4 regions of the Acidovorax sp. LjRoot66 genome follow, and region 1 is predicted to be linked to each of the others. Evidence: predicted binding sites of a transcription regulator. Region 1 holds the regulator's gene; each other region holds the start of a gene.

What was found. Region 1 encodes sigma-54, which starts transcription at its own class of promoters, with help from an activator protein. Its sites were predicted from a motif close to TGGCANGNAANCTGCTTT; they were not measured.
Region 2: a site for sigma-54 is predicted at 1,972-1,989, ahead of ACSQ3Y_RS09900 (ANTAR domain-containing response regulator). Genes of this name have one in related genera too.
Region 3: a site for sigma-54 is predicted at 2,885-2,902, ahead of ACSQ3Y_RS10060 (formate/nitrite transporter family protein). Genes of this name have one in related genera too.
Region 4: a site for sigma-54 is predicted at 2,596-2,613, ahead of ACSQ3Y_RS20025 (BMP family protein). Genes of this name have one in related genera too.

What each region holds. Positions count from the first base shown of each region.
Region 1 covers NZ_CAXUQU020000001.1:6,808,970-6,813,176, forward strand. The annotation lists gene ACSQ3Y_RS31920 (hypothetical protein) at 1-506, shown strand, start outside; gene ACSQ3Y_RS31925 (VOC family protein) at 536-895, shown strand; gene ACSQ3Y_RS31930 (RNA polymerase factor sigma-54) at 896-2,497, opposite strand; gene lptB (LPS export ABC transporter ATP-binding protein) at 2,561-3,343, opposite strand; gene lptA (lipopolysaccharide transport periplasmic protein LptA) at 3,340-3,993, opposite strand; gene ACSQ3Y_RS31945 (thiol:disulfide interchange protein DsbA/DsbL) at 4,104-4,207, opposite strand, start outside.
Region 2 covers NZ_CAXUQU020000001.1:2,133,909-2,138,115, reverse strand. The annotation lists gene cysC (adenylyl-sulfate kinase) at 2-523, opposite strand; gene ACSQ3Y_RS09905 (branched-chain amino acid ABC transporter substrate-binding protein) at 631-1,791, opposite strand; gene ACSQ3Y_RS09900 (ANTAR domain-containing response regulator) at 1,999-2,625, shown strand; gene ACSQ3Y_RS09895 (CmpA/NrtA family ABC transporter substrate-binding protein) at 3,031-4,207, shown strand, end outside.
Region 3 covers NZ_CAXUQU020000001.1:2,174,861-2,179,067, reverse strand. The annotation lists gene ACSQ3Y_RS10065 (protein kinase domain-containing protein) at 86-1,822, opposite strand; gene ACSQ3Y_RS10060 (formate/nitrite transporter family protein) at 1,832-2,644, opposite strand; gene ACSQ3Y_RS10055 (nitrate- and nitrite sensing domain-containing protein) at 3,008-4,207, opposite strand, start outside.
Region 4 covers NZ_CAXUQU020000001.1:4,259,975-4,264,181, reverse strand. The annotation lists gene ACSQ3Y_RS20035 (ABC transporter ATP-binding protein) at 1-175, opposite strand, end outside; gene ACSQ3Y_RS20030 (5'-methylthioadenosine/S-adenosylhomocysteine nucleosidase) at 190-1,089, opposite strand; gene ACSQ3Y_RS20025 (BMP family protein) at 1,533-2,543, opposite strand; gene upp (uracil phosphoribosyltransferase) at 2,862-3,494, opposite strand; gene ACSQ3Y_RS20015 (threo-3-hydroxy-L-aspartate ammonia-lyase) at 3,526-4,207, opposite strand, start outside.

The DNA.
Region 1 (4,207 bases):
TGCCCGTTCTTGCCGAAGAACTGCGCGTTCCGCTGCCCGGGCGCGACGACCTCGTCATCGACCTGCCCGCCCAATGGCGCGCCCAGGTGCGCCGCCCCCATGCCGAGCTACCGCCCTCGGTCGCCATCAGCGGTCCCGATGCCACGGCCCTGCAGATGATCCTCACGCCCATCTGGCCCGCAGGCAGCTCCGCCAAGGCCCCCACGGCCGATGAGCTGCGGGCGCAGGTCCAGTCGGGCGCGACCCAGGCCAAGCCCAGGGCCGTCGAAGCCGAGCTGCCGCTCAAGGACCTGAGCGCCTCGGGCAAGACGGGCTACTACTTTTCGGCCACCGACCGCGCCCCCGAGCCGGGCGGCTACAAGCACCTGACCCAGGGCGTGCTGGGCATGAACGAACTGCGCGTGGCCTTCACCGTGCTGGCCAATGGCCAGTCGCAGGAGCCGACCGCACAGGCGCTGGAGCTGCTGCGCTCGCTGCGGCGCGCACCGGCCTCGAAGTCGCCTTGATGGCGGATGGCCCACCCACCATGCACCCCATGCTCGGCACCATCATGGTCTACGCGCGCGACATGCAGCGCAGCGCTGCGTTCTACGGCACGCATTTCGGCCTGCAGACCACGGGAGAGGTGGTGGAGGGCCTGATCGAACTCAAGGCCCCGGACGGCGGCGCCAGCATCCTCATCCACCAGGCGGCCAAGAGCGTGAAGCTCGGCCAGGCCGGGGTGAAGCTGTGCTTTCATGTGCACGACGTGGAGGCCTTCAAGGCCAATGCGCTGACGCAGGGCCTGGCATTCGGCAGCACGCACCAGGCCAATGGCTATGCGTTTGCCAATGTGAAGGACCCGGACGGCAACGCCGTCAGCATCTCCAGCCGGGCGTTCAGAACAGCGGCCTGATCAGAGCGCCTTGCGCAGGTTGGCTGGCGCGATCCGGAGCGCCTCGCGGTACTTGGCCACGGTGCGGCGCGCGCACTCGATGCCCTGCTCCTTGAGCATCTCGGCGATCTGGCTGTCCGACAGCGGCTTGGCGGGGCTTTCGGCCGCCACGAACTGCTTGATGAGGGCGCGCACGGCCGTGCTCGATGCGTTGCCGCCGGTCTCGGTGCCCAGGCCCGAGCCGAAGAAGTACTTGAGCTCGTAGGTGCCGATGGGCGTGGACATGTACTTGGCCGTGGTCACGCGGCTGATGGTGGACTCGTGCAAACCCAGCTCATCGGCGATGTCGCGCAGCACCAGCGGGCGCATGGCCAGCTCGCCATGGGTGAAGAAGCTCTTTTGCCGCTCGACGATGGCCCGCGAGACGCGCAGGATGGTGTCAAAGCGCTGCTGGATGTTCTTGATGAACCAGCGCGCCTCCTGCAACCGCTGCTGCATGGCCTGGTGGCCCTCGCCGCCCTTGTGGCCGCGCAGGGCACCGGCATAGATGTCGTGCACGCGCAGGCGCGGCATCACGTCGGGGTTCAGGGCCACGATGAAGTTGTGCTGGCCATCTCGGCCATTCGCCCGCCCGGCCTTGCGCACGATGACGTCGGGCACGATGATGTTGCGCTCCACGTCCACGAACTTGCGCCCGGGGCGAGGCTCCAGCCGCGCGATCAGGGCCATGGCGGCGCGCGTGCGCTCCTCGCCATCGCCACACAGCTGCGTGAGGCGGCGGATGTCGCGGCGCGCCAGCATCTCCAGCGGCTGCTGGCACACACGCAACGCGGTCTGCACGGTGTCGGGGTCGATTTCGCTGTCTTCATCGGCGGCCAGCGCGGTAAGCTGCAGCGTGAGGCATTCACCCAGGCCACGTGCACCCACGCCCACAGGCTCCAGGCTCTGCAGCAGGCGCAGGGCGACGGTGAAGCGGTGCACCAGCTCCTCGATCTGCTCCAGGTCGTCGGGGCCGGCCAGGCCCACGGCCAGCTCTTCCAGCGGGTCTTCGAGGTAGCCGTCGTCGTTGAGCGATTCGATCAAAAAGCGCAGGGCGGCCCGGTCCACCTCGGACAGGCGCAGCGACAGGGCCTGGCGGTGTAAAAACGCGGTGAGCGATTCGTGCGTACGCGCCAGTTCGGTGGCATCGGCCTCGTCGCCTTCGGAATCATTGCGGTTGCGGGCCGGCGCATCGCCGCCCCACTCGGCATCGTTGGGGGACACGTCCACGGTGCCATCGCCACTCCAGTCGGGCTCGTCGCCCGCACTGCTGCCCACTTCCGCATCGCCCTGCGGGCTGTCGGCCGAGGTCTCGGTCGACGTGCTGGTGCCCGGGGCGCTGGAATAGACCGCGTCGTCGGAACTGTAATCGTCTGGCTGCACCGGCGCATCGGCCGTTTCCACGCCGAACTCCTCGCGCGGCGCCTCGTCGGCATTGCGTTCGAGAAAGGGGTTTTCGTCGAGCATCTGCTCGACCTCCTGCCCCAGCTCCAGCGTGGACAGCTGCAGCAGCCGGATGGACTGCTGCAATTGCGGCGTGAGCGCCAGGTGCTGCGATACGCGCAGTGACAGGCCGGGCTTCATCGCACAGCCCCCCGGGGCTGCCGCAAAGGCAGGTGCATGGCGAACGGGTGGTCCATCGGTCTGCTACATGCGGAAGTGTTCACCCAGGTACACCCGGCGCACTTCGGCGTTGTCGACGATTTCGGAGGGGGTTCCCTGGGCCAGCACATGGCCATCGCTGATGATGAAGGCGTGGTCGCAGATGCCCAGCGTCTCGCGCACGTTGTGGTCGGTGATGAGCACGCCGATGCCGCGCGCCTTGAGGAAGCCGATGATGCGCTGGATCTCGATCACGGCGATGGGGTCGATGCCGGCAAAGGGCTCGTCCAGCAGGATGAAGCGCGGCTGCGTGGCCAGCGCGCGGGCGATCTCCACGCGGCGGCGCTCGCCGCCGGACAGGGCCAGCGCGGGCGAGGCGCGCAGGTGCTCCACGCGCAGTTCCGTGAGCAGCGCGGTCAGGCGCTCTTCGATGGCCTGGCGCGGCAGCGGCTGGCCGTCCTCGCCGCGCTGCAATTCGAGCACGGCGCGCACGTTCTCCTCGACCGTGAGCTTGCGGAAGATCGAGGCTTCCTGCGGCAGGTAGGACAGCCCCAGGCGCGAACGGCGGTGGATGGGCATGTGGGCCACCGAGTGGCCGTCGATGCGGATGTCGCCGGCATCGCTGCGCACCAGGCCCACGATCATGTAGAACGAGGTGGTCTTGCCCGCGCCGTTGGGGCCGAGCAGCCCGACGACCTCGCCCTTTTGCACGACCAGCGATACGTCCTTGACGACCTTGCGGCTGCCATAGGATTTTTCGAGGTGGTGCACCTCCAGCCGGCTGTCCGCCGGGGAATCGGCGGCGGTACTCACGTGCTGCCCACTCACTTGGCGCCGCCGCTCAGGGTGCTGCTGGGGCGCAAGGGGGTGCCCGATGCCGCTGCGGCAGGGGCGGCCGCGCTGGCGGGTGTTTCCTTGGGCGACAGGATGGCGCGCACGCGGCCACCGGGCGCCGGGGTGTCGCCCGCCGCATTGGTGCTGCCGCGCGGCTTGGCGTCCACGGTGAACACGTCGGTCAGGTTGTTGTAGACGATGACCTGCCCGGTGATCTCGTCGGTCAGCGTGGATTCGCGGTAGCGCCGCAGCTCGGCGCGGGTGATGAACTTCACGTTGTCGGCCCGGCCGTCGTACTCGATGACCTCGCTCTCGCCTTCGATGAACTCGTCGGGCGCGCCCGCCAGCGTGTCGCGCTTCTGGCGAAAGAAGGCGCGCTTGCCCGGCTCGGCCGTGACCACGCCGAACTGGTAGCCGTCCGCGTCCTGGCGCACGTCCAGGCGCGCGCCACGCAGCACGATGGTGCCCTTGGTCATGACCACGCGGCCGGTGAACACGCTGGTCTGCTTGAGCTCATCGTGGCGCAGTGCGTCGGCCTCGATGTTCATGGGCTTGTTGCGGTCGGCCTTTTCGGCGTGGGCCGCCGTCTGGACCATGGCCAGGGCCGAGAGGAGGAGTAGGGTCGGGAGGATGCGGTAGTTCATAGGGCACGAATCTTGCAGATCATTGTAGCCACCCGTGGCGACATGCCATGAAAAAAGCCCGCATCCGCGGGCTTTTGGTACACACAGGCGCCAGTCCTGCCAAGAAATGGTCAGCCTTTGCGGACCGCGCCCACCAGATGCTCTACCACCTGCAGCACGACAGGCATGCTGCCGGCCATGGTGCCATCGGTGTAGAAGCGGCCGGCCACACCCA
Region 2 (4,207 bases), 4.7 Mb from region 1:
GTCAGGCTCGCGCAGTGCGCGCCGCCAGCAATTGCTGCACCATGGCGGCCACCGCCGTGGTCTGGGTGTCGTATTGCGACTCGGGGGCGAGCGGCGCCTCATAGGCACCATCCAGGCCGGTCAGGCCGGTGATCAGCCCCGCCCTGGCGCGCGCATACAGGCCCTTGGGATCGCGCCGGGCGCACTCATCCACCGAAGTGCTCAGGTGAATTTCATGGAACTCACCGGGAGCAAACAGGGCGCGCACCCGCTGGCGGTCGGTCTCGAAGGGGGAAACAAAGGCGCACACCACGGTCATGCCGTTGTGGGCCATCAGCCGCGCCACCTCGCCTGCGCGCCGGATGTTCTCGGCCCGGTCGGCGGCAGACAGCCCCAGGTCGGAGCACAGGCCCTTGCGCAGCTCGTCGCCATCGAGCACGCAGGCCCGGCCGCCGGCCTGGTTGATGGCCTGGGCCAGCGCGGTGGCCAGGGTGGTCTTGCCTGCGGCGGGCAGGCCGGTGATCCAGTAGACGAGGGGGTTCAAACAGGGCTCCGGGCTGGGTAGGTCGGGAAATGATCCACCTCCTACTATGCCAGCCACGGCTCCGTCCAGCACCCAAAAAAGAGCAGGCGTCTCCCTGGCCTTCGTTCTTACCAGCGGTCCGAGCGCATGCGCAGTTCCCACCCGCCGCCGCGCAGCTCGTACACGCCCACGGCGCCGTAGCGCTGCTCGCCCTTGTCGTCCCAGGTCATGGTGCCGATCACCGGTGCGTAGCCGTTGATGCTGTGCATGGCCTTGGTGATGTCCTTGGGGGCGGCGGACTTGGCTTTCTGGATCGCGGCGGACAGCACGTAGGTGCTGTCGTAGCTGTAGTGGCCGCCATAGGCCGGTGCCTTCTTGAACTCGGCCACGTACTTTTCGAGGAAGGGTTTGCCGGTGGTGAACTCCTTGGCCTCCAGCACGGGCGAGGTGGCGTAGATGCCTTCCACGATGCCGGCGCCCTTGGCCATGTCGGTGGTCTTGATGGTGTCGCCGCCCAGGAGGCGCACCTTGGTGTGGTCGACCTTCTTGAGCGCCTCCAGCAGGGCAATGGCCTGGAAGTCATTCAGGGTGGAGACGATCACCTCGACCTTGGCCGCCTTGAGTTCGCCAGCAAGGGCGTCGAAGGCCGTGGTCTTGTCGTCGAAGGACTTGCGCACCACGACTTCCTTCTTCTCGGCCTTGAGCTGCTCGGCAGCGCCGTCGGCCAGGCCCTTGCCGTAGGGGGTGCCGTCGTCCAGCGCTGCATAGCGGCTGGCGCCCAGCTGCGTGGCGGCGAACGAGCCGATGGCGCGCGCCTGCAGGGTGTCGTTGGCCACCATGCGGAAGGTGGTGGGAAAGCCCAGCTGCGTGAACTTGGGGTTGGTGGAGATGGCGATCTGCGGGATGTCCTTGGCCGCGTAGATGGGCGCGGTCTCGATGCTCACGCCCGAATTCAGGTGGCCGATGACTGCCACCACACCGGCATCCACCAGTTGCTGGGCCACGGTCTTGCCGGTGGCGGCGTCGGCCTTGTCGTCCACGGACACCACCTCCAGCGTCACGCGCTTGCCGTCCACGGTGTAGCCGCCCTTGTTGAGCTCGGCAACGGCCAGGTTCACCCCGTTGAGCAAGTCCTGCCCCAGGGCGGCCAGGGGCCCGCTCAGGGGCTGGGCGACCCCGATCTTGATGGTGTCGGGCACTTTGCCGCAGCCCGCCAACAAGGCGGTGGTGGCCACGGCGGTGAGGGCCAGGCTGGCCGAAAATCGGCGCCGGTCGATGGGCTGGTTCATGCAGGAAACTCCATATCTGTATGTCAATGTGACCGGATGTATATGCGACGCCGCCAAGAGGCGCTATCGGGTATGCCCTCCCAATACACACTCTATTAGCAAGTTTCAGGCCCTGAAAGGGGCACAGCCGCGCAAGCAAGGGTAGACACCCTCCGCGCACCAGCCCGGCGCACCAATTTGTGGCGTAAATCTTGCTATGCTGAAGGCATGAATGAGGCCTTGCGCATAGTGGTGGTTGCCCCCGATCTGGCGGTCGCCGACCCCGACGACGAGCATGCCCTGCTGCAGGCAGAGCGCTCGCGGGCGCTGCGCATCGGCCTGTTGGAAAACAACTTCAACTTGGTGGCCACGCTGCCGGCCGACGTGTTTTTGAGCGAACGCCTGGCGCAATTGCAGCCGGACCTCATCATCGTGGACGCCGAGAGCGAGGCGCGCGATGCGCTGGAGCATGTGGTGATGGCCACGCGCGACGAGCGCCGCCCCATCGTCATGTTCACCAATGACGAGGACACCTCGCACGTGAAGGCGGCCGTGGCCGCCGGCGTCTCGGCCTACATCGTGGCGGGCCTGGCGCCCCAGCGCATCCGCCCCATTCTGGATGTGGCAATGGCACGCTTTCAGCACGAGCAGGCATTGCGCGCCGAACTGGCCGACGCCAAGACCGAGCTCAAGGACCGCAAGACCATCGACCGCGCCAAGGGCCTGCTGATGGAGCGCCAGGGCCTGAGCGAGCAGGCCGCCTATGAAAAGCTGCGCAAGACGGCCATGGACAAGGGCCTCAAGCTGGCCGACGTGGCCCAGCGCATGCTCGACGTGGCCGATCTGCTGGGCTGACCGCCTGCGGCGCATCCTGCGCCGACGCCCCGCCGCGCAGCACGCCACCTATTTTCGGAGCCGGAATGGTGCACCGCACAAGATGCGTGCAGCCTGCACCACTGCCACCGGCCTGCCATCTTGTGGTGCAAGCTTGCAAAGCCCCTCTACCGCATTCACCAGCATGCTATTGAATGAATAGCAGGTTGGTGCACAGGAAAGCTGGCACAGGGCTTGCATGAACTGATCAAGACCAACGACGGTCTTCGATGAGAGGCTCCTACCCAATGGCGGGCAGGTACCTCTCGCCACCGGACACAGGCGTCCCACCCGCGCTCGGCGCTGCGTGACTTTCTTTGTGAAGTTGCAGCAGCCCGAGCGCCGGGGGGACGCCTTTTTTGTTTTTCACGCCACCAGGGGAGCCCCATGACCGATCTGCTCAAAACCAGTCTCAACCGCCGCACCGTGCTGCAGGCAGCCACCGTGGGCGCCGTGGGCGTGAGCCCAGCCCTGCGCGCTCTTGTTCACGCACAGGGCTCCGATGCGCCCGAGAAGAAGGAAGTGAAGATCGGCTTCATCCCGCTGACCGACTGCGCCAGCGTGGTGATGGCCTCGGTGCTGGGCTTCGACAAGAAGTACGGCGTGACCATCATCCCCACCAAGGAAGCCAGCTGGGCCGGCGTGCGCGACAAGCTGGTCAACGGTGAACTCGACTTCGCTCACGTGCTGTATGGCCTGGTCTACGGCGTGCACCTGGGCACGGCCGGCCCCAAGAAGGACATGGCCGTGCTGATGAGCCTGAACAACAACGGGCAGGCCATCTCGCTGTCCAAGGCGATTGCGGACAAGGGCGCCGTGGACGGCCCCTCCCTGGCCAAGCTTATGGAAAAGGAAAAGCGCGAGTACACCTTTGCCGGCACCTTCCCCACGGGCACGCACGCGATGTGGATGCACTACTGGCTGGCCGCCGCAGGCATCAACCCGCTGTCGGGCGCCAAGCTGATCACCGTGCCGCCACCGCAGATGGTGGCCAACATGCGCGTGGGCAACATGGACGGCTTCTGCGTGGGCGAACCCTGGAACCACCGCGCCATCATGGATGGCATTGGCATCACGGCGAACACCACACAGGACATCTGGAAGGACCACCCCGAGAAGGTGCTCGGTACCACCGCCGAGTTCGTGAAGAAGAACCCCAACACCACGCGCGCCGTGATGATGGCGATTCTGGAAGCCAGCCAGTGGATCGACGCCAGCCTGTCCAACAAGATGAAGATGGCCGAGACCGTGGCCCAGAAGGCCTACATCAACACCAGCGTGGACGCGATCAACCAGCGCATCCTGGGCCGCTACCAGAACGGCATGGGCAAGACCTGGGACGATCCCAACCACATGAAGTTCTTCAACGATGGTGCGGTGAACTTCCCCTACCTGTCCGACGGCATGTGGTTCCTGACCCAGCACAAGCGCTGGGGCCTGCTCAAGAGCCACCCCGACTACCTGGCCGTGGCCAAACAGATCAACCAGGTGGATCTGTACAAATCGGTGGCCAGCGCCATGAAGATCAATGTGCCCAAGGACGCCATGCGGACCAGCAAGCTCA
Region 3 (4,207 bases), 4.6 Mb from region 1:
ACCCTGCGGGGCAACGGCCTTTGCTTCCCAGGGATGTGCCCATCCGCACCACGCCCTAACGCGCCAGCAGCGCGAGGGCAGCGGCTTACTGCCCATAGGCGCGCAGACCCAGCAGCACCAGCACGGCAAGGCCCAACAGGCATGACACCGTCTGCCAGAACAGCACCGGATTGCGCTCCACCAGGGGTGGCGCGCGCAGGCGCTGGAACTGCGCGCCGGGCGATTGCAGGTCGTACAGGAACTCGGACACCGCCTCCTGGCGTTTGGATGCCTCGGGTTGCAGGGCTTTTTGCAGCACCCCATCGAGCCAGGCGGGCAACTCGGGCCGCAGATGGCGCACGGGCACATAGCGCAGCTGCTTGTGCTCTGCCGGTGAACGCAGGCGCACCACCTGCAGGCCATAGGGCAACTGGCCGGTGAGCATCTGGTAGGTCAGCACCGCCAGCGAGAACAGGTCCGACCGGGCATCGCCCTCGCCACCCACGAAATACTCGGGCGCGGTGTACTGCAGCGTGCCGGCAATGGCATCCGCGCGCGCAGCGCTCGTCCCCTCGGCGAGGCCCGCCACATGCACCGACCCAAAATCGATCAGCTTCACCGTGCCGTTGCGGTCGATCAGCAGGTTCTCGGGCCTGAGGTCCTGGTGCAGCATTTCGCGCGCATGGAAGGCCTGCAGCCCCTTGCCGATCTGGGCGACGAGGCTGCGCACGGCATCCAGGTCCGGCAGAGGGTGGTCGGTCATCCACTGGGCAAGGGTCTGCCCATCCACGAACTCCATGGCCACATAGACATGCTGGCGTGGTCGCTCGCTGCCGGCGGCGCGCAGCACGTGCGGGCTGTGGATGCGCCGCGCCACCCATTCCTCCAACACGAAGCGGTCCAGGTAGTCCTTCTGGGTGACCAGGTCGACCGAAGGGGTCTTGATCACCACCTGCTGGCCCGTGGCATCGTCCACGGCCAGGTGCACGTGGCTGCGCGAACTCGCATGCAGTTCGCGCACGATGGTGTAGCCCTCGAAGCCCATGCGCGGCGAGAGAGGCGGCGGCAGGGCCAGCCCCTCGCGCTGCGGCGGCAGGTGCGCCAGCGCCCGGTCCTCGGGCAGTGCGTCGATGCGCAGCAACTGCACCGTCAGGTCGTCGGTGGCACCGCGCGCCTGGGCGGCGGCGACCAGCGCGCGAGCCGCCGCATCGAAGTCACCTGCGCACTGCGCAATGGCCGCGTGCACAGCGGTCGCATCCAGGTGCGTGCAGGCACCGTCGGTCGCCAGCAGGTAGACATCGCCCACCTCGGCCGGCAGGCTGCGGTAGTCGATCTCCACGTTGGGGCCCATGCCCAGCGCCCGGCCCAGGAAGGATTCGACCGAGGACAGGTGCACGCGGTGGTCCTCGGTCAACTGCTCCAGCGCCTGCGCATGCACGCGGTAGATGCGCGCATCGCCCACGTGCAGCAGGTGCACCTCGCGCCCTTTCAAGATCAGGGCGCTGAAGGTGGTGACATAGCCCCGATCCTTGTCGAAGCGCGCATGGCTGCGCAGGGTCTGCGCATGCAGCCAGGCATTGGTGGCGCCCAGCACGCGCTGGGCCGATCGGCGCACCGACCAGGCCTCGGACGTGGCGTAATAGTCGTCGAGAAAGCCGCGCACCGCCGCCGCGCTGGCCTCCTGGCTCACGGCGCTGGAGCCTATGCCATCGGCCAGCGCCAGCGCGATGCCCTTGGTGCCGCGCTGCGGCCCCACGGGCAACATGGCACCGTGGAAGTCCTGGTTGACTCCCTTGTGCCCGGCCTCGGAATGCTGGCCAAGCGTGACGCGCAGGGCGTGCATGGGCAACGCTCAGGCAATCTTGCGCTTTGGGGCGGTCTTGTAGTGCGTGGAATACAGCATGGCGCCCACAAAGGTCAGGCCGCCCACCAGGTTGCCGATCACGGTGGGGATTTCATTCCAGACCAGGTAGTCCATGATCGTGAAGTTGCCACCGAGCAGCAGGCCCGAGGGGAACAGGAACATGTTGACGATGCTGTGCTCGAAACCCATGTAGAAGAACAGGGCGATGGGAATCCACATGCCGATGGCCTTGCCCGACACCGAGGTGGACATCATGGCCGCCACCACGCCGGTGGACACCATCCAGTTGCACATCACGCCACGGACGAACAGGGTCAGCATGCCGGCGGCGCCGTGCGCGGAGTAACCCACCGTGCGGCCCTCGCCGATGTGGCCGATTTTTATGCCGACTGCGTTGGGCGCCTCGCTGAATCCGAAGGTGAAGATGATGGCCATGAACACCGCCACCATGAACGCACCTGCGAAGTTGCCGCAGAACACCAGCGTCCAGTTGCGAAAGACGCCACGCCAGGTGGCGCCAGGACGCTTGTCGAGCACGGCCAGCGGGGCCAGCGTGAATACACCGGTCAGCAGGTCGTAACCCAGCAGGTACAGCAGGATGAAGCAGCCCGGAAAGAGCATTGCGCCCAGCAGCGCATTGCCGGTGTTCACCGTGACGGTGACCGCGAAGGCGGCGCCCAGTGCCAGCATGGCACCGGCCATGAAGGAGCGGATCAGCGTGTCGCGGGTGGACATGAGGAGCTTGGATTCACCGGAATCGACCATCTTGGTCACGAACTCGGCGGGGGCGAGGTAGGCCATTGCACTTCCTTTGGGACGGGGAGACTGGCAGGCTTCCCCAAGAGGTCCACCCGGGGAAGCGCGCAAGAAGAAGAAGAAGAAGAAGAGGAGGAGGAAAAAAGAAAACGGCGTCCGCTGCGCCCCCATGCAGATGGGGAACGCAATGGACGCCGTTATCCTCGGATGCGCGATTCCTGGGCCTGCGGGCAACCGCAGGCGGTGGATTGGCAGGCCGCCGTTAGCCCACCATCCAGTGCACTCCATGCAAGTTCCGTACCCTCGTTGGGGCAGCCGACGGTCTTTTGTGTCCCGCATTCCGTGCGTGCGCCAAGCCTTCGGCGCAGGAATGGCTTCAAGGCGGTGCACGCAAGGCACCACCACGGATCAGAGGGGCTTGTCGCCCTTGCGGTCGGGGTGGGCGAATGCCAGGTCCGGCAGGGACAGCGTGGCCTCGGCCACATCGAGCAGGCGGCGGTTCTGGTCCATCGACGTCTTTTGCAGCACGCGGAAGGCGACTTCCTCGTTCATGCCCAGGCGGGCCATGAGCACGCCCTTGGCGCGCTCGATCACCTTGCGCTCGTTGAGCGTGCGGCGCGCCGCTTCAAGCTCGGCCTCCATGCTGGCCATGCGCGCCGACTGGGCCTGCAGCAGCTCCAGCAGCGATGCCGATTCACCCGCATGCGCGCTGGCGGCCTGCTCGGGCACGGCCTCGGGTGCGATGGCGATGTCGAAGAAGCGGTCCACCGCGTGCGTGCGCTGCGGCGGGTTGTCGCGCAGGCCGCGCAGCAGGCCTCGGGAATCCTGCAGGTCCTGCTGGGCTTCGAGGATGCGGGCTGCGCAATCTTCGCGCAGGCGCTGCACCAGCTCGACCTGCAGCTGCCACAGCGCGTTGATGCGCTCGGTGGACACGTCGAACCAGGCGTCGCTCAGGTTGCTGTCCAGCGCCGCACCGGGGCGGGCCACGCACAGCGTGCGCCGCAGGCGCTCCAGCTGGGCCATGCCCGGGGCCAGTTGCTGCTGCTCCCAGCGCGTGCGCAAGGCCGGGTCGGCAAACTCGGAAAACACGCGCAGGCTGCGCTCCTGCGCATCGATCAGGTGCAGCACGCGCTGCTGGTGCGCGTCGCTGCCCTGGCCGGACGCGAAGAGCAGCGCGCCCATGGCCCGCTCCTGGCCTGCTTCTTCCTGCGCCTGCACCAGGTGCAGCAGGGCCACGAGCTGGCGCGAGACACTGGGCAAAGCGGCCGCATCGGCCACGTGGAAGACCAGTTCGATCAGCCCGGCGATCAGGTGGCTGAACGCGGCAATCGAGTCGTGCGCCGCCATCGCCTGCTTGTCGATCTGGCTGCGCAGCGCGGGCAGCGAATCGAGCCCCAGCAGCGCCCACGCCATCAGCGACAAGGCCTTGGCCGTGGCGCCCTGGGCGGGCTCGACATGCTGGGCAAACTCCGCGCGCAGCTTGGCTTCGAGCAACACCACCTCCTGCACGATGCGGCCACGCAGGTCGGCAAAGCGCTGTGCCTTGGAGGCCAGGTACACGCCCGATGCACCGCGCTCGCGCTGCAGGCCCTCGATCAGCTGGCCGAC
Region 4 (4,207 bases), 2.5 Mb from region 1:
CCACATAGTGGCCGAACAGAATGGACATCAGCGTGGACTTGCCCGCGCCGTTCTCGCCCAGCAGGGCCAGCACCTCGCCACGCGCCAGTGTGAGGCCGATGCCGTCATTGGCCACCAGCTTGCCAAAGCGCTTGGTGATGCCGGTGAGGCGAAGAACCGTTTCTGCAGGCTCCATGGACATCGATCGGGCTACTTCCAGGCGGCCAGGAAGGCCTGCAGCACCTTGGCCGAGTTGGCCGCCGCCAGGTGCATGAAGGTGTCCATCTCGTTGGCGCCGTCGCCGCCGCCCGCCAGGTCGCTCAGCGAGCGAAAGGCGATGTAGGGCACGCCGTTGCTGTGCGCCACCATGGCCGTGGCGGCGGTCTCCATGTCGAGCACATTGGCCTCGAAGGTCTTGAACGCGTATTCGCGGAAGGCCTTGTTGTCCACGAAGGCCTGGCCCGACACGCCATTGCCGCCCACCACCATGCGCGGGCGCTCCTTCATGCAGTGGCTGGCGTGGCAGTGTTCCAGGGGCACGGCGGCCAGGCCATGGGCCACGGCCAGCATGCGTGGGTCGGCCTCGAACCAGAATTTGTGCGTGAGTTTCGGATTGGCAGCCGAACGCACCTCCACCGGGCGCGGATGCATCATACCGAAGGCGGGCAGGGTCAGCTCGGCCTGCATCCAGCCCGGGGCCGTGTACTTGCCGGGCTGGTCTTCGCGCGCCATGAGCCACTCCATGTACTGGCCCCAGCGCGCAGGCACGGTCACGTCGCCGATGTGCAGGCCCGGGTTCACCCCGCCGGCAATGCCGGAGAAAACGATGTGGCTCACGTTGAAGCGGTCCAGCACCAGTTGCGTGTTCATGGCCGCATTGGTCATGCTGATGCCCGAGAGGAACACCACCACGGGCTTGCCCTGCAGCGTGCCGGTGGTGAACTCCACGCCGTTCACGCTGTGCCTGGCGGGCTGCTGCACCTGGGGCAGCAGCACGGTGAGCTCGGGGGCAAAGGCTGAGATGACGGCGATGCGCGGTGTGGCGTCGATTCGGACCGCCTTGTCCGGCGGGACGGCCGCGCAGCCCGTCAGGACTGCGGCAATCGCCATCGCGCCCAGCAAGCGCGAGCATTGGTGGGCCAATGTCCTGAGAGAGGCATGTGAGCGGTGTCGTACTTGCATGGCGATGTATCCTGTTCAGCAAGACAAGAATAAGCGCATTGAGAGCATCTTCTGCACGTTTGAAGCGCCTGAGTTGTTCCAAGCGCGCGCTGCGAGTCGGTCAGCGCATGTGCAGGACGCGGTACCCACCCAGCGAGAACGCAACGCCCACTGCAAGCCACAGCACCCCGCCCACCAACGCGCCAGCTGGCAACCCCAGGAATTGAACCGTAAGCATGGTGAGGCCACAGATGGCTTTGCAGCCCGATCCCTGTTGCATGAACGGGGTTCCGCTCAACAAAGCCCAGGCGCCAACGACTATGCCAATGGCGCCCAGTGCAATGAAAAGCGTGCCCAGGATTCTTGAGTCGCGCGCCAACAACTTGCCTTGCTTACTTGGCCGTGGACTTGGGCTGGCTGTCGTCCACCTTCACGGTGAACTTGCCGGCCAGGATGTCGGCCTCCTTGGCCTTGACCTTGGCCACGATGTCGGCCGGTACCTTCTTCTCGAAGGTGCCCAGGGGCGCGAGTTCCGAGCCCTTGTGCTTCATCATCGAGTAAGGGCCGTAGTCCTCGGGCGTGAACTTGCCTTCCTTGACCAGCTTGAGCGCGCGGTCGATGCTGGGCTCCATGTGCCACAGAGCCGAAGCGACCACCGTGTCGGGGTATTTGTCCTGCGTGTTGATCACGTTGCCGATGGCCAGTTTGCCTTTTTCCTTGGCCGCATCGCTCACACCGAAGCGCTCGGCGTAGAGCACGTCGGCGCCCTTGTCGATCATGGCGAAGGTGGCTTCCTTGGCCTTCGGTGGGTCGAACCAGCTGTTGATGAAGCTGATGGTGAACTCCACCTTGGGGTTGACTTCCTTGGCGCCGGCCATGAAGGCGTGCATCAGGCGGTTCACCTCGGGGATGGGGAAGCCGCCCACCATGCCGATCTTGTTGCTCTTGGTCATGCCGCCAGCCACCATGCCCGACAGGTAGGCCGGCTCTTGGATGTAGTTGTCGAACACGCTGAAGTTGGGCGCCTGCGGCTTGCCCGAGGAGCCGAGCAGGAAGGAAGTCTTGGGGAAGTCCTTGGCCACCTTGCGGGCGGCGGCTTCCACCGCGAAGGCCTCGCCCACGATAAGCTGGTTGCCGCCGGTGGCGTACTCACGCATCACGCGCTCGTAGTCGGCGTTGGTCACGTTCTCGCTGGACTTGTACTCGATCTCGCCGCGTGCCTCGGCCGCTTTGAGCGCCTTGTGGATGCGGCTCACCCACTGCTGCTCATAGGGCACCGTGTAGATCGCCGCCACCTTGGTCTTGCCCTGTGCCATGGCGGCACCGGGCGCCAGCCCGATCATGGCCGACAGTGCCAGCGAGGTGGAGAACAGGTGGCCGGTGAAGATGCGGCGTGAGGTCATGGGGTGATTCCTTCTTCGGATGGAGGATGGGCGATCGGATCTGGCGTTGTCTCAAGCAATTAGTGCGCCAATGGCTGGCAGGCGCTGGCATGGAGTCTGCCAGAAGAAAGCCACCAGTTGGTAAAAATTCGCACCGGCTTGGGGCGCAAAAAGGCCGCTGCGGGAAAGACATATCTGCAGCGGCTTCTCGGATTCGCCCTGTGTCCAGAGCCGCTAACAAAGCTCAGCGAAGCGGTTCTGGCTAGGCGCTGAGCCGCAGGCAGTACGTTAGTACGACAAGGCTCCGCAACTACGCCAGAAGAGTTTTGTTGGCTGCTCTTATTTGGTGCCAAAGATTCGGTCGCCGGCATCGCCCAGGCCTGGCAGGATGTAGCCATGGTCGTTGAGCTCGCGGTCGATGGCGGCGGTGAAGATCGGCACGTCGGGGTGCGCCTTCTGCAGCGTGGCCACGCCCTCGGGGGCGGCCAGCAGGCAGACGAACTTGATGGAGCGCGGGTTGAGCTTCTTGAGCCGGTCGACGCAGGCGGCGGCCGAGTTGCCGGTGGCCAGCATGGGGTCGACCACGATGATGTCGCGCTCGTCCATCTCGGACGGCATCTTGAAGTAGTACTCCACCGGCTGCAGCGTGGCGGGGTCGCGGTACAGGCCGATGTGGCCCACGCGGGCGCCAGGCACCACGTTGAGCATGCCGTCGAGGAAGCCATTGCCAGCGCGCAGGATGGAGACCAGCACCAGCTTCTTGCCATCGATCACCTGGCCGGTCATGGTCTCCAGCGGGGTTTCGATCTCGATGTTCTGCAGCGGCATGTCGCGTGTGACCTCATAGGCCATCAGCGTGCTCAACTCGCCCAGCAGGCGGCGAAAGCTGTTGGTGCTGGCATCCTTGCGGCGCATCAGCGTGAGCTTGTGCTGAACGAGGGGGTGGGTGATGACGGTGACGTTGGTGCTCATGGCGTAGTGCTCGCTTGTTTTTGGGTCGCGCCTAGTCTGCCAGAAAGCGCGCATAGCGCGCCATGTCCACATTCCCGCCGCTGATGATGATGCCCACGCGCGCGCCATGCACGTCCACGCTGCCATGCCGTGCGCCTGCAAAGGCCAGGGCGCCCGTGGGCTCGACCACCAGCTTCATGCGCTCGGCAAAGAAGCGCAGGGCCTCCACCAGTTGCTCGTCGGTGGCGGTGACGATGTCTTCCGCCAGGCGCTGGATGATGGGAAAGGTGATCTGCCCCAGCGACCTTGTCTGCGCGCCATCGGCAATGGTGTGGGGCGTTGGGATCTGCACCAGTTGCCGGGTGCGAAAGGACTGCTGGCCGTCGTTGCCCGCCTCGGGCTCCACACCCACCACGCGGCAGTTCGGGGCCAGGGCCTCGGCCGCCAGCAGGCTGCCCGCGAGCAGGCCGCCGCCGCCCACGCAGACGAAGAGGTAGTCGAGGTCGGGCATCTCCTCCAGGAATTCCTTGGCGGCCGTGCCCTGGCCGGCAATCACATGCGGGTGGTCGAAGGGGGGCACGAGCGTCATGCCGCGCTCCTCGGCCAGCCGCTGGCTGATGGCTTCGCGGTCCTCGGTGTAGCGGTCGTAGGTGACGACCTGGGCGCCGTACTCGCGCGTGGCGGCCATCTTGGCGGTGGGTGCGTCCTCGGGCATCACGATCACGGCGGGCATG